3 regions of the Pseudoalteromonas sp. DY56-GL22 genome follow, and region 3 is predicted to be linked to each of the others. Evidence: predicted binding sites of a transcription regulator. Region 3 holds the regulator's gene; each other region holds the start of a gene.
What was found. Region 3 encodes sigma-54, which starts transcription at its own class of promoters, with help from an activator protein. Its sites were predicted from a motif close to GTTGGCACGNNNNTNGNNT; they were not measured.
Positions count from the first base shown of each region.

Region 1: NO991_RS18930 (BON domain-containing protein) is a predicted target of sigma-54. The motif match lies at 2,207-2,225, and genes of this name have one in related genera.
Region 2: NO991_RS07485 (EF-hand domain-containing protein) is a predicted target of sigma-54. The motif match lies at 2,396-2,414, and genes of this name have one in related genera.

Region 1 covers NZ_JANHZR010000012.1:37,463-41,679, reverse strand. The annotation lists gene NO991_RS18950 (methyl-accepting chemotaxis protein) at 1-940, shown strand, start outside; gene NO991_RS18945 (hypothetical protein) at 925-1,134, opposite strand; gene NO991_RS18940 (hypothetical protein) at 1,185-1,367, opposite strand; gene NO991_RS18935 (YqaE/Pmp3 family membrane protein) at 1,389-1,547, opposite strand; gene NO991_RS18930 (BON domain-containing protein) at 1,605-2,171, opposite strand; gene NO991_RS18925 (LiaF domain-containing protein) at 2,502-3,161, shown strand; gene NO991_RS18920 (VOC family protein) at 3,708-4,124, opposite strand.
Region 2 covers NZ_JANHZR010000002.1:769,651-773,867, reverse strand. The annotation lists gene NO991_RS07505 (putative RNA methyltransferase) at 1-119, opposite strand, end outside; gene NO991_RS07500 (energy-coupling factor ABC transporter permease) at 116-766, opposite strand; gene xthA (exodeoxyribonuclease III) at 763-1,572, opposite strand; gene NO991_RS07490 (exonuclease III) at 1,816-2,247, shown strand; gene NO991_RS07485 (EF-hand domain-containing protein) at 2,454-2,975, shown strand; gene scpB (SMC-Scp complex subunit ScpB) at 3,106-3,696, shown strand; gene rluB (23S rRNA pseudouridine(2605) synthase RluB) at 3,693-4,217, shown strand, end outside.
Region 3 covers NZ_JANHZR010000015.1:15,993-20,209, reverse strand. The annotation lists gene lptA (lipopolysaccharide transport periplasmic protein LptA) at 1-310, shown strand, start outside; gene lptB (LPS export ABC transporter ATP-binding protein) at 307-1,032, shown strand; gene NO991_RS19865 (RNA polymerase factor sigma-54) at 1,139-2,635, shown strand; gene hpf (ribosome hibernation promoting factor) at 2,662-2,949, shown strand; gene ptsN (PTS IIA-like nitrogen regulatory protein PtsN) at 2,953-3,405, shown strand; gene rapZ (RNase adapter RapZ) at 3,406-4,217, shown strand, end outside.

The DNA of each region.
Region 1 (4,217 bases), on a different contig from region 3:
TGATGGCGATCTAACACAAAAAATCGAGATAAAAAGTCAGGATGAAGTAGGACAGCTTGCTCATCACATGAATACTTTCATCGATAAATTACGTGCAATGATGCTGAATACTGCAGCACAAGCTGAGCAATTAAGCCAAGCCGCAGCCCAATTGAAAACCGTATCGCAAAAAACCAATGATGAAATTCAGCAAGAAAAGCAACAAGTTGATAGCGTAAGTGCGGCAGTAACCGAAATGGCCTCAACTGTTCTCGAAATTTCACGTAACGCGCAACATACCAATAATGCAGCTGAAGAAGTGCAAACCATTACCGCAGATGGCACTAAGCGCTCAACTCAAGCTCAGTCAGTCATGACCGCTCTTGCAAGTCACATTGGTGAAGCGTCTAAAGTCGTTGCGGGTCTTGAACAAGAAAGTGGCAATATCGGCGCGGTGGTTGATGTTATCAACTCAATCGCTGAGCAAACTAACTTACTGGCACTTAACGCAGCGATAGAAGCAGCCCGTGCTGGCGAGCAAGGCCGAGGTTTCGCAGTTGTTGCTGATGAAGTTCGTTCACTAGCAAGCAGAACGCAAGAGTCAACAGATGATATTCGCAACATGATCAGCCGTTTACAGCAAATTGCCCAACAAGCATCGACCATGATGCAACAAGGTCAAGAGCGTGCTGAAGGCTCAGTTGAGCAAACACAAATTGTATTGCAAGCATTGCAAGATATCGCGCAATCTGTGACAAATGTACAAGATCAAAGTCATCAAATTGCGACTTCGACAGAGCAGCAAACTGTGGTTGCAGAAGATATTAACAATAGCTTGGCAGCGATTAATCACTTAGTGAATAGCACTGCGGATCATGCCCATGAATTGGCGGATGAAGCACGTGATTTGAATGAGTTAGCAGAGTCTCTAAATAAGACAGTAAATCAATTTAAGTTATAAAGATAAATTGCTGAAGTAGTTAAAAACCCGATGTCACCTGAAGATGACATCGGGTTTTTATCGTCAGCCTTCCCTGTTAATCGTGGCGCAACCGCTTTCGCGTGTTCCATAAATTCGTGCCACTGTTGCTTGTTCCATAAAGCAACTCCATTATTGGTCAATCCTTGTTTTGATTGCGTTTGTACTTGTTCCATATAGTCTCCTCCTTACGCTAGCTTCATCCGTTTGGGCTCCAAGCCTAAGCTTAATCCTTGCTGTCATCTCCATTCACCTTATCCATAAAGCGTTGCCATTGTGCGCTACTCCATAACGCCTTGTTACTTCCTTGTTGTCCTTTGTGCTTAGTTACATTATCCATACTGTAAACTCCTTGCGCTTTATCGTCCGTTACTCCTACAGCCCTTCCTTGCTGTGCTCCATTACCCATCCTTGTAGATTAATGCGGTGATTATCGCTTAGCGATGATATACACAGCATGAATCAAACCTGGAATATACCCTAATAGAGTTAAAAGAATATTAATCCAGAACTGCGCACCTAAACCTACCTGTAAAAATACGCCGAGAGGTGGAATTAAAACCGATAAAATAATACGTATTAAATCCATGACTCACTCCTTGAAAAAGATAAGCCCAGCCAAAGCTGGGCTATATAGGGCTTGCTATTATTCAGCAACAATCGTTAATTCATCGATTACTTTGCGAACATCTTCAGCGTTTTCAGCAATGCTTACCGCTAATTGCTTTTCTGCATCAGACTCAACAGTACCTTTTAGTGTTACTACACCGTTGTCGGTATCAACATCGATATCTGTACCACCTACTTCTGAGTTAAATAAATAACGTGTGGTGATTACAGTACTGATTTTTGCATCGGTTAAGTCGCTTTCTGCAGAATCAGCTTTGTCTGATTTCATGTGCTTAGCTTTCATGTTTTTAACAACCGTTAGTTTGTTATCAACAGAGCTAACACCGTCTAGGCTAAGAACTAACTCTTCAGCAAGCTCTTTATCTAATTCGCTATCAACTTTACCTGTAAGTACAACCTTGCCATTCGTTACATCAGTGTTGATGTCAAAGTTGTTAAGGTTTGTGTTCATAAGAAGCACAGTTTCCGCCTTACCATCAATCCAAGCATCTTTACTTTCATTTTCCCAGCTGCTTGCCTGAGCTGACATGCTAGTTGCACCAATTACTAAAGCCGCAATCATAGATTTGTTAAAAGTGTTCATAATCTTTCTCCTTTTGATTAAAGACAGTTTAAATAATGCGACTATGATGCCAACTATTTATTCTTTAAATTTCAGTAGGTTAAACACCTATTCAGCGGTGATTTATATTCATTTCGGTAAAGATTTACAAGCTGCTCGGTAAGATGTTCACAATGTTGCAAAAATAACCATTTAGTTGCTGATTTTATTAATCTGTGGTTAATTTAACGAAATTGCTTATTCGTCTAAAAAGACAACCTCATGATTTATATAGAAATAAAATCTGGCCTAAGCTTTGCTTTGTAATTAATAACTAAAGAATCACCTTTAAAATCACAACAGGGAACTACCATGGCCGTTAAACTTGAAGACCGCCCAATCGATCAAGTAAGAGAAGAAGTCATTGATCAACTCATTTATAACTACAGTCATGCTGTTATTTCAGCCGAAGCATTTGAACGCCGCCTAGATCAGGCAATGGAAGCCACCAGCAACGAAGTACTGGTTGAGCTTGTTGCTGATTTAGATCTGAAAGCGGATATTGACTACAAATCGCAAAAGCATGCGCAATTTAAACCTCACTACAGCCACAGCAGCGACAACGAAAGCCTGCAGCTACGCAGTATTCTGGGCTCAAATGAGCGCAGCGGCCAATGGGTAGTACCAAAAGAAATTCACCTAACCAACTGCTTAGGTTCAATTGAACTCGACTTTAGCGAAGCAATTTTCCAACATCAGCACGTCACCATTTACGTGAACTGTATTTTAGGTAACGATGAAATCTACGTACCAGAACATGTAAATGTGGTATCAAAATTATTTAGCGTAATTGGTAGCGTAGAGAACAAATCAGTCGCCTTAAACAAAGGCCAAGGCCCAACCATCACTATTGAAGGTAATGTATGGCTAGGCTCAGTCGAGATTTCAGTTAAACGTACCATGAAAGAAAAGTTCATCAGCTTCGCCAACAGCCTAAAAGCCAGTTGGAAAGAGATGAATAAGGTGCGGTAAAGTTGTGAGATGCTAGGTGCTAGGTGCTAGGTGCTAGGTGCTAGGTGCTAGGTGCTAGGTGCTAGGTGCGAGTTATCGTAGCCGCAGTTTTACATCGCGCAATATAATAAGATAACGCGCGAAATAAATTTCACGCCTACATCAAAGACATTTAATCGCACAAAGAGGTTAAGAGACGCTGCGCTTTAGAGGAAGTAAAAAATGATCTTGTGGTTTACTCATTCTCTTCTCATTCACTTCTCTTTGTGCAAATATTTTCGCGCGAAATAAACTTCACACCTACATCAAAGATAATTAATCTCACAAATAGATAATGAGGCGCTGCGCTTCAGAGGAAACAAGAAAAGATAAATATCACTTCCTCATTCTTTCCTCATTCTCTTCTCTTTGTGCAAATATTTTCGCGCGAAATAAATTTCCCGCCTACATCGTAGGCGTCACGCTTGCTTGGCGCGTCGTACATACAACGCCATTCCATCAATCAATGCCTGACCTACAAACAACACCGCTCGGCTCAAAACTGACAGCTGATAGCTGACGGCTCCTTCACAAGTCATTATTCCTCTCACTCGGGATATCACTAAAATACTCTACAAACTCAACTTCAAAACCTGCTGGGTCGATGAAATATACATTTTTACGATAAGGATTTTCTGGGCCGTGTTTATCAATTTCATAACCAGCCGAAGCCAGGCGTTCAACTATGGCATTAATATCGTTTGTCACATAGGCAAAATGAGCAAGACCTACTTGGTGGCCGGCTAAATCACGGTTTTCAGCTTCACCGTTATCGCTTAATGCAAGATATTGGTAATCATCACCAAAGTGCAGCCACTTGCGCGGTTTGCCCGACCATTTGCTATCGCCTTGGCTACGCACACGCCAGTGCGGGAATGCCGCTTTATAAAAGTGCAGCATGGCATCAACATTACTAACAACAAGGTTTACGTGTTCTAAATACATGGTAGTTTTCCTTTTTATTTTTAAACTGCCACCAAGATAAAACCTCAAGTTAAGTTTAGGTAAAGCTTTTTTTCAAATAAAAAAGCCCCACAA
Region 2 (4,217 bases), on a different contig from region 3:
AGTAAATTGACATAACCCTCTTTGGCGATATCAAAACTGTGGTTATTGTCACAACGGTAAGTTTTGTCGTTTAGAGTGAGTTCAAGTTTGCAAAGCGGGCAGTGGTAGTGAAGACTCATGAGTCTAAATAGTCCTTATCATAAAAGGTTTTAACCCAATGAGGGCGATAGGTGATCATCAAGGTAATGGCCATGCCATTGAGCATTGCTTCAGGAAACCAAATTATGGCACACAGAATCAGATAATTTTCTGAAATCTCAATAAAACTGTAATCACCAAGCAAGTAATAAAACACACCGCTGGTAAGTATTTTAATACAGGCGATAACAGCAGCGGTTAAAAACGCGCATAAAAAGATATAAATAAAAAAGTGTCTTGGTAAATAGGTATAGCAAATTACAAAGCACAGATAGCTCAACGTAATTGGAATGAACGCTGTAAATAACAAATGCACAGGCAATAAACTGATTGGCAATTGTGCAACCAGCACTAACAACAAACTCGCCAAGGTACTTGCAAAAATAGCCAGTCGCCAACCTAAAATTAGGGTCACTGAAGTAACCCCTAAAATATGCAATTCGAGGCCTGGCAATATCCCCGCTTTAATGCGCCACAGTACCGCAAGTACTAAAGCACATGCGAGCACACCAACTTGTCTTATTGGCGTTGCCAATAATTGTGATGCGCTTTGCTTATCAAAGCTGAGCCAGAGTATTATAGCCACACAGCTCCATAAAGGGAGCTGCCATTGCAATGTGTCTATCATGCGTTAAATGTTGACCAAATTGGCGCATGATCAGATGGTTTTTCGATACCTCGCAATTCGTAATCGATACCAGACTCAACACAACGCTCAGCAAGAGCTGGAGTTGCTAAGATCACATCAATACGTAGACCACGGTTGTCATCAAAACCTTTTGAGCGGTAATCAAACCACGAGTATTGCTCAGTTTTTTCTGGGTAAAGTTCACGGAAGGTATCTTTAAAGCCCCAGTTTAATAAAGTGCTTAACCATTCACGCTCTTCAGGTTGGAAAGAACACTTACCTGTTTTTAACCAGCGCTTACGGTTTGGTTCACCAATACCAATGTCGAGATCGGTCGGTGAAATATTAATGTCGCCCATCACAATAACATCTTGATCAGCCGTGTGGTTATCTTCTAAGTGAGTCATTAAATCTTTATAGAACTGACGCTTATAAGGGAATTTGGTTTCGTGGGCAATATTATCGCCTTGTGGGAAGTAGCCATTCATCACCGTTAGGTCACGACCATTTTCTTGTGTCACGGTAACACTGATCATACGACGCTGTGATTCGTCGGTATCGGTTGCAAAGCCTTTAACAACTGATTTTGGCTCTTGTTTACATAACATTGCCACGCCGTAATGTGCTTTTTGACCGTGAAAATAAACGTGATAACCCATTTTTTGTACGTCTTCGAGAGGGAAGGCTTCATCATGTACTTTGATTTCTTGTAAGCCAATAATATCTGGTTGATGTTTATCAATTACGGCTTGCAATTGGTGTAAACGAGCGCGCAGGCCGTTAATGTTAAATGAGATTACCTTCATGGTGCACCTATTATTTTTGTTTCAGTGTTTAGCGCAATTCTATCATCAAACTAGGGCTTATTCATAAGCTAATTACGAAAATCAAATTGGGTAAATGTTGATCAATTGCTGCTTAATTTAAAAACATTGTTAACTCACTATTAATTATTAAATTAAATAAATAATTCAGTTGATCTGCTTATTTTTGTTTATATAATGCGCGCAAACCACCCGTTCATATTATGTACTATTTAAAGGTAAACCATGAAAAAACAATTAGTGATGCTTTCTCTTGCATGTATCTCATTTGGCTCATTAGCAAGCAACCCGCACTACTTTTCAGCTGATAACAGTATTGAATCGAAGTTATGTAGCTTAAGTGCAAACGAAGGGTTTACCGCTGCACGTAAAGAAGCAGCAAAGCATGGCATTTCAATGTCACGTTTTTCAAAAAGCATTTTATGTAACGGTACTGACATTCGTGAAATTGCAAAAAAAGCACAATCACAAGAAGTAGCAAAAGCATCGATTGAAGTGTTTGCTAAAAATGAGCAAAAAGAAACTCAACTTTGCATCACTGCACTCAAAAAAGGTTTAACACCTGTGCGTGAAAAAATTGGCAACTTAAACACGTTAAAATGTAATGGCGAAGCAGTAACAGACTTCGTTAAGCGTTACCAAAACGCAGCTATCTAATAACGGCATTTTTGTTATTTGTAAAAAGCGCTCTTCGGAGCGCTTTTTTTATGAAAAAATTACAGCAACCTATGAAAAGCTTGCTAAATCATAGGCTTAACAGTAACTTAACTAGATTGTAAGTGCTTGATTTTAGTCAATAAGGCATTTTGGCATTCAACTTGAAATAGTCTAATTGAATCTAATCGACTACAAGGAAATGTCTTATGAAAAAGTTAACTTTAGCATCTACAATTTTAGCAGCACTAAGTCTTTCAGCATGTTCTGCAAGTAACTCTTTAGCAAAAATCGACAGCGATTTTGGCAGTCTAGATAATGACAATGACGGCTATATCTCTAAGGTAGAAGCTGACGATGATGCAATTTGGGAGCATTTTTCAAACATCGATACCAATATGGACGAGCAAATCAGCCGTACTGAATTTAATGCATATATGCAATTAAATACAGGCAAGGTGGCAGCTGATAGTGAGGTATCTGAATCAGCATTTAAAGCTGAAATCGCTAAATTTGACCCAATCGAAAATGACTTTAAATCGTTAGATAACGACAAAAATGGTTATGTTTCAATTGAAGAAGCCGATGACGACGATATCGCAAATCACTTTGGCTATATGGATAGCAACAAAGATAAGCGTATAAGCCGCACTGAGTTTGTTAATTACATTAGCAAATATGGCAGCGACGTTGCCGAAGATGATGCCCTTGAAATGGTTAAAAATAGCTAATTTCAAAATTCATTTATAAATATCCCCCAAAGCCAGTGTTTTACACTGGCTTTTTTACAATAATTTTTCCAACCTTGGCCGACTTCTGTCATAATAGAGCGTTAGTGATTTAAAATGACCTTTAGTAGCAATGGCCACAAAACGTATCAGTGATGAACAGTTAGTCGAAATCATAGAAGCCGCGATTTTTGTTGCTGGAAAACCTGTGTCTAAACGTCATTTAAAAGAGACAGTATTAGCTGATTTAAGCGTATCTATGCCGCGCATTAATAATGCAATTGAACAAATTCAAACGCATTATCAAACCCGAGGCATTAAGCTTGTTGCAGTAGGCAGCGGTTACAGGTTTCAAGCCTGCGCTAGTTTAGCGCCTTGGCTGGCAAACTTATGGCAAGAGCGCGCACCTAAATACTCACGAGCACTACTAGAAACGTTATCCTTGATTGCCTATAGACAACCTATTACCCGTGGTGAAATTGAACAAGTACGGGGGGTCGCTGTTGGCTCAGGAATAATTAAAACCTTATTAGAAAGAGAGTGGGTTAGAGTTGTTGGCCATAAAGAGGTGCCCGGGCGCCCAGCGTTGTATGCCACAACATCCGCTTTCTTAGATTATTTTTCATTAGCTGGTTTAGATGAATTACCGCCGTTACCTGAACTTCAGGAGAGTAAAATCAACCAGCTATTGAGCGATCCTTCTGTGAGAGAACTATCTGAATGAGTAATGTAGAAACTGAAAAGTTACAAAAAGTATTAGCCCGTGCTGGCGTGGGTTCACGTCGTGAAATGGAAAAATACATCGATGCCAACCGCGTGAGCGTGAATGGTAAAGTGGCTCGTTTAGGCGACCGCGTAGAAGCAACCGATGTAATTCGTGTTGACGGTCACGTAGTGAAAATCGAAGACAAAGCCGACCGTATTTGTCGTGTGCTTATGTATAACAAACCAGAAGGTGAGTTATGTACGCGTAAAGACCCAGAAGGTCGTCGTACGGTATTTGACCGTTTACCACGTGTTGATGGCGAACGCTGGATTGCAGTTGGCCGATTAGATATTAATACCGCAGGTTTAATGCTGTTTACTAACGATGGTGAACTTGCTAACCGTTTAATGCACCCAAGCTACGAAGTAGAGCGTGAGTACTCAGCTCGTGTGTTTGGTGAAGTGACTAACGAAACGCTACGCACTCTAACAAAAGGCGTTGAGCTTGATGATGGTCCTGCGAAATTCTTAAACATCAAA
Region 3 (4,217 bases):
TGACACCGAAGGTACAGTCGAATTAATTATCGCTACAGGCAAACCAGCTTACTTCGAAGAAAAGCAAGCTGATGGTACCGTGATGAGCGCCAGCGCCGAAGAAGTTCGTTATGATGTTGCGAAACGCTTCTTAACACTCAATGGCGAAGCTGAAGTCACTCAAGCGGGTCAAAAAGTAACGGCAAAAAGCATTACCTATGATATGGCTCAACAGCTGATCAGCGCAGAAAAAGACGAAAACTCAACAGATCGTGTACACACTATTTTAGTGCCTGTAGAAAATAAAAAAGACGATAAAGGCCAACCATGAGCACATTAAAAGCAGAGCTTTTAGCTAAAAGCTACAAAGGCCGCCAAGTGGTTAAAAATGTCGGTCTTGAAGTTGAAGCGGGCAGTATTGTTGGCTTGTTAGGGCCAAATGGTGCAGGTAAAACCACCACCTTCTATATGATTGTAGGCCTCGTACCAAGCGACAAAGGAAAAATAAGCATCGATGATAACGATATCACGCTTTTGCCAATGCACAGCCGTGCGCGCTTAGGTATTGGTTATCTACCACAAGAGTCGTCTATTTTTCGAAAATTAACAGTTTACCAAAACTTGATGGCCATATTAGAGACCCGCAAAGATCTTAACAAAACAACGCGCGAAGAGACGCTTAACAACTTATTAGATGAATTTAGCATTCAACATATTCGCGATAGCCAAGGTATGGCACTGTCAGGTGGTGAACGACGCCGCGTTGAAATTGCACGTGCATTAGCCGCTAATCCTAAATTTATCCTTTTAGATGAGCCTTTTGCTGGTGTTGATCCTATTTCGGTGTTAGATATAAAGAAAATTATTGAGCACCTAAAAAATCGTGGTATTGGTGTACTTATTACTGACCATAATGTTCGAGAAACCCTTGATGTTTGTGAAAAAGCCTACATTGTTTCTCATGGGGAGCTAATTGCATCAGGCACACCTGAGCACGTATTAGCTGACCAAACTGTACGTGATGTTTATCTAGGCGAGCAATTCAGGCTGTAACCATTACGCCACCGACTAGAGCATCTGCTAGACTTATACAATGACAATAAATCGATAACAGTGTCCTCACCGTTACCGATAACTTAAAAAGGATTGTTAGGGATACATGAGGCAATCATTACAGCTGCGCATGGGCCAGCAACTTACAATGACTCCACAACTGCAACAAGCCATTCGCTTGTTGCAGCTCAGTACATTGGATCTCCAGCAAGAAATTCAAGAAGCGCTTGATAGTAATCCTCTGCTTGAAGTGGAAGAAGCGGATTACAACGAAGAAAGCATCGGTAAGAATGAGCAAAAAGCGGAGTCTGACGATGTACAAGTCAGCGCGTCTGCCGACGAAGCACCTAGCGAATTCGAGCAAGAAAGCAGTGATGCTCTGAGTAAGGATACGGTTAGCGATGACTTAGCTATGGATGTTACGTGGGATGAGTACATGAGTGCCGCCCCATCAACATCGTCTGGGCCAATGCCTGAAGACGAGTCTATTTACCAAGGTGCTTCAACAGAAACACTGCAAGAATATTTAATGTGGCAACTACAGCTCACACCATTTAGTCCTACCGATGAAGCGATTGCCGTTGCCATCGTTGAAGCTATCGATGACTCAGGTATTTTAACGGTTAGCTGCGAAGATATTGTCGAAAGCTTTAATCAAAATAATGATGAAGAAGAAATCGAACTCGATGAAGTTGAAGCTGTCTTAAAAAGAATACAGTTATTCGATCCAGTTGGTATCGGCGCGCGAAGTTTACAAGAGTGCCTGTGTATACAACTTCGTCAATTCGATGCCAATACGCCATATTTAGCTGAAACTAAAATGGTTTTATCTGAGCATATCGAATTATTAGCAAGTCGCGACTATCGCACTTTAATGAAAAAGACTAAGCTTAAAGAAAACGAGCTTAAAGAAGTGATGACGCTCATTCACAGCTTAAATCCTAAGCCTGCGGATAGCATAGTACGCGAAGAATCTGAGTACGTCATACCCGATGTATCAGTGAAAAAAGTGAAAGGCCGCTGGGTAGTCGAGTTAAACCCAGATTGTATGCCAAAAATTAGAGTGAATAGCCAATATGCAGCGATGTCTCGCTCTGTTAAATCAAGTAGCGACAGCCAATTTATTCGTTCTCACTTACAAGAAGCAAAGTGGTTTATTAAGAGCTTAGAAAGCCGTAACGATACTTTACTAAAAGTGACCAACTGTATCGTGCAACAACAGCAAGCTTTCTTTGAACATGGCCCAGAGGCAATGAAGCCAATGGTGCTAAACGATGTCGCTGAAATGGTCGAAATGCATGAATCGACGATTTCTCGGGTTACAACACAAAAATATATGCATACCCCAAGGGGAATTTTTGAGTTGAAATATTTCTTCTCAAGCCATGTCAGCACCGAAAATGGTGGTGAGTGCTCTTCTACAGCAATTCGCGCTTTAATCAAGAAGTTAGTTGCTGCAGAAAACTCGGTTAAACCATTGAGTGATAGCAAAATTGCAGATATATTGGCTGAGCAAGGAATTAAAGTAGCTAGACGTACAATTGCAAAATATCGTGAGTCTCTAGCAATACCTCCGTCTAATCAGCGTAAAAGTCTGATTTAGACGTTTTACATAGAAGGAAAATGCTTATGCAACTAAATTTAACTGGTCGCCACGTAGAAGTCACTGATTCATTAAGAGACTATGTAAACACTAAGTTCGCAAAACTAGAAAGGCATTTTGATCATATTAATAATGTTCATGTCATTTTAGATGTAGAAAAATTAAGCCAAAAAGCAGAAGCAACTTTACATGTAAACGGAGGCGAGTTGTTCGCTTCTACAGAACATCAAGATATGTACGCAGCAATTGACTCATTGATCGATAAACTTGATCGCCAAGTCATTAAGCATAAAGAGAAATTAGCTCGACATTAAATTATGAAACTTAGTTCACTTACTAATCAGGACTGCAGCAAAGCTGCGGTCCTTTTTAATAGCAAAAAAAGAATTCTTGAGTATATTAGCGAGTTAGCTCACCAGCAGTTTCCTCATTTATCTCAACAAGATATCCTAGATGCTTTTCTGAACAGGGAAAAGTTAGGTAGTACAGGTATCGGCCGAGGAATAGCTATTCCCCACGGTCGAATGAGTGGTGCTGATGAACCTCATGCATTTATTATTGTCAGTGAATCTCCCATCAATTTTGATGCGATAGACAATCGTCCCGTTGATATTTTTGTGGCACTCATCGTACCAGATGGCGATTGCCAGTTGCACTTGAAGACCTTGTCAACAATTGCTGATAGACTTAAAGATAAAGATTTTTGTAAACAGTTGCGAAGTGCTACAAGCGATCAGCAACTATTTCAAGTAATTGCATCAGAGGCATAAATGGAATTAATAATTATCAGCGGTCGCTCAGGCTCGGGCAAATCGGTCGCTTTACGAGTTCTTGAAGACTTAGGCTACTACTGTGTTGATAATATTCCTGTCAACCTACTGCCTTCGCTCGTGCGAAGTGTTTCTGATAATTATGACAAAATTGCCGTCAGTATCGACGTACGTAACTTACCGAAAGAGCAGCAAGAGTTTAATGATATTCTTGAGTACCTGCCAGGTTTTGCTAACCCAACACTATTCTACCTAGATAGTGATGATCAAACCCTAATCAAGCGTTTTTCTGAAACTCGCCGTTTGCATCCATTATCGATTGATTCTTTACCGCTTGATCTTGCCATTAAACAAGAAAAAATCCTGCTTGATGTGCTGATCACCCGCGCTGACTTTATGATTGATACCACTGATTTGAGTGTTCATCAGTTAGCAGAATCAATTCGTGAAAAGATTTTAGGTAAGAAAGATAAAAAACTGATTATTACGTTTATGTCGTTTGGTTTTAAGCATGGCATTCCAAAAGAAGCTGACTACGTTTTTGATGCACGCTTTTTACCGAACCCACACTGGGAGCCTGATTTAAAGCCACTAACCGGCCTCGATCAGCCTGTCAGGGATTATTTAGCTAGCCACAGCATAGTGCAAAAGTTCACTTGGCAGATTCAAACCTTTGTACAGACTTGGTTGCCACATCTAGAGCGCAACAACCGCAGTTACCTAACCATTGCAATTGGTTGTACAGGAGGCCAACACCGTTCTGTTTACTTAGCGCAAACAATTGGTGAAAGCTTTTCTAAAACTCATGCTAA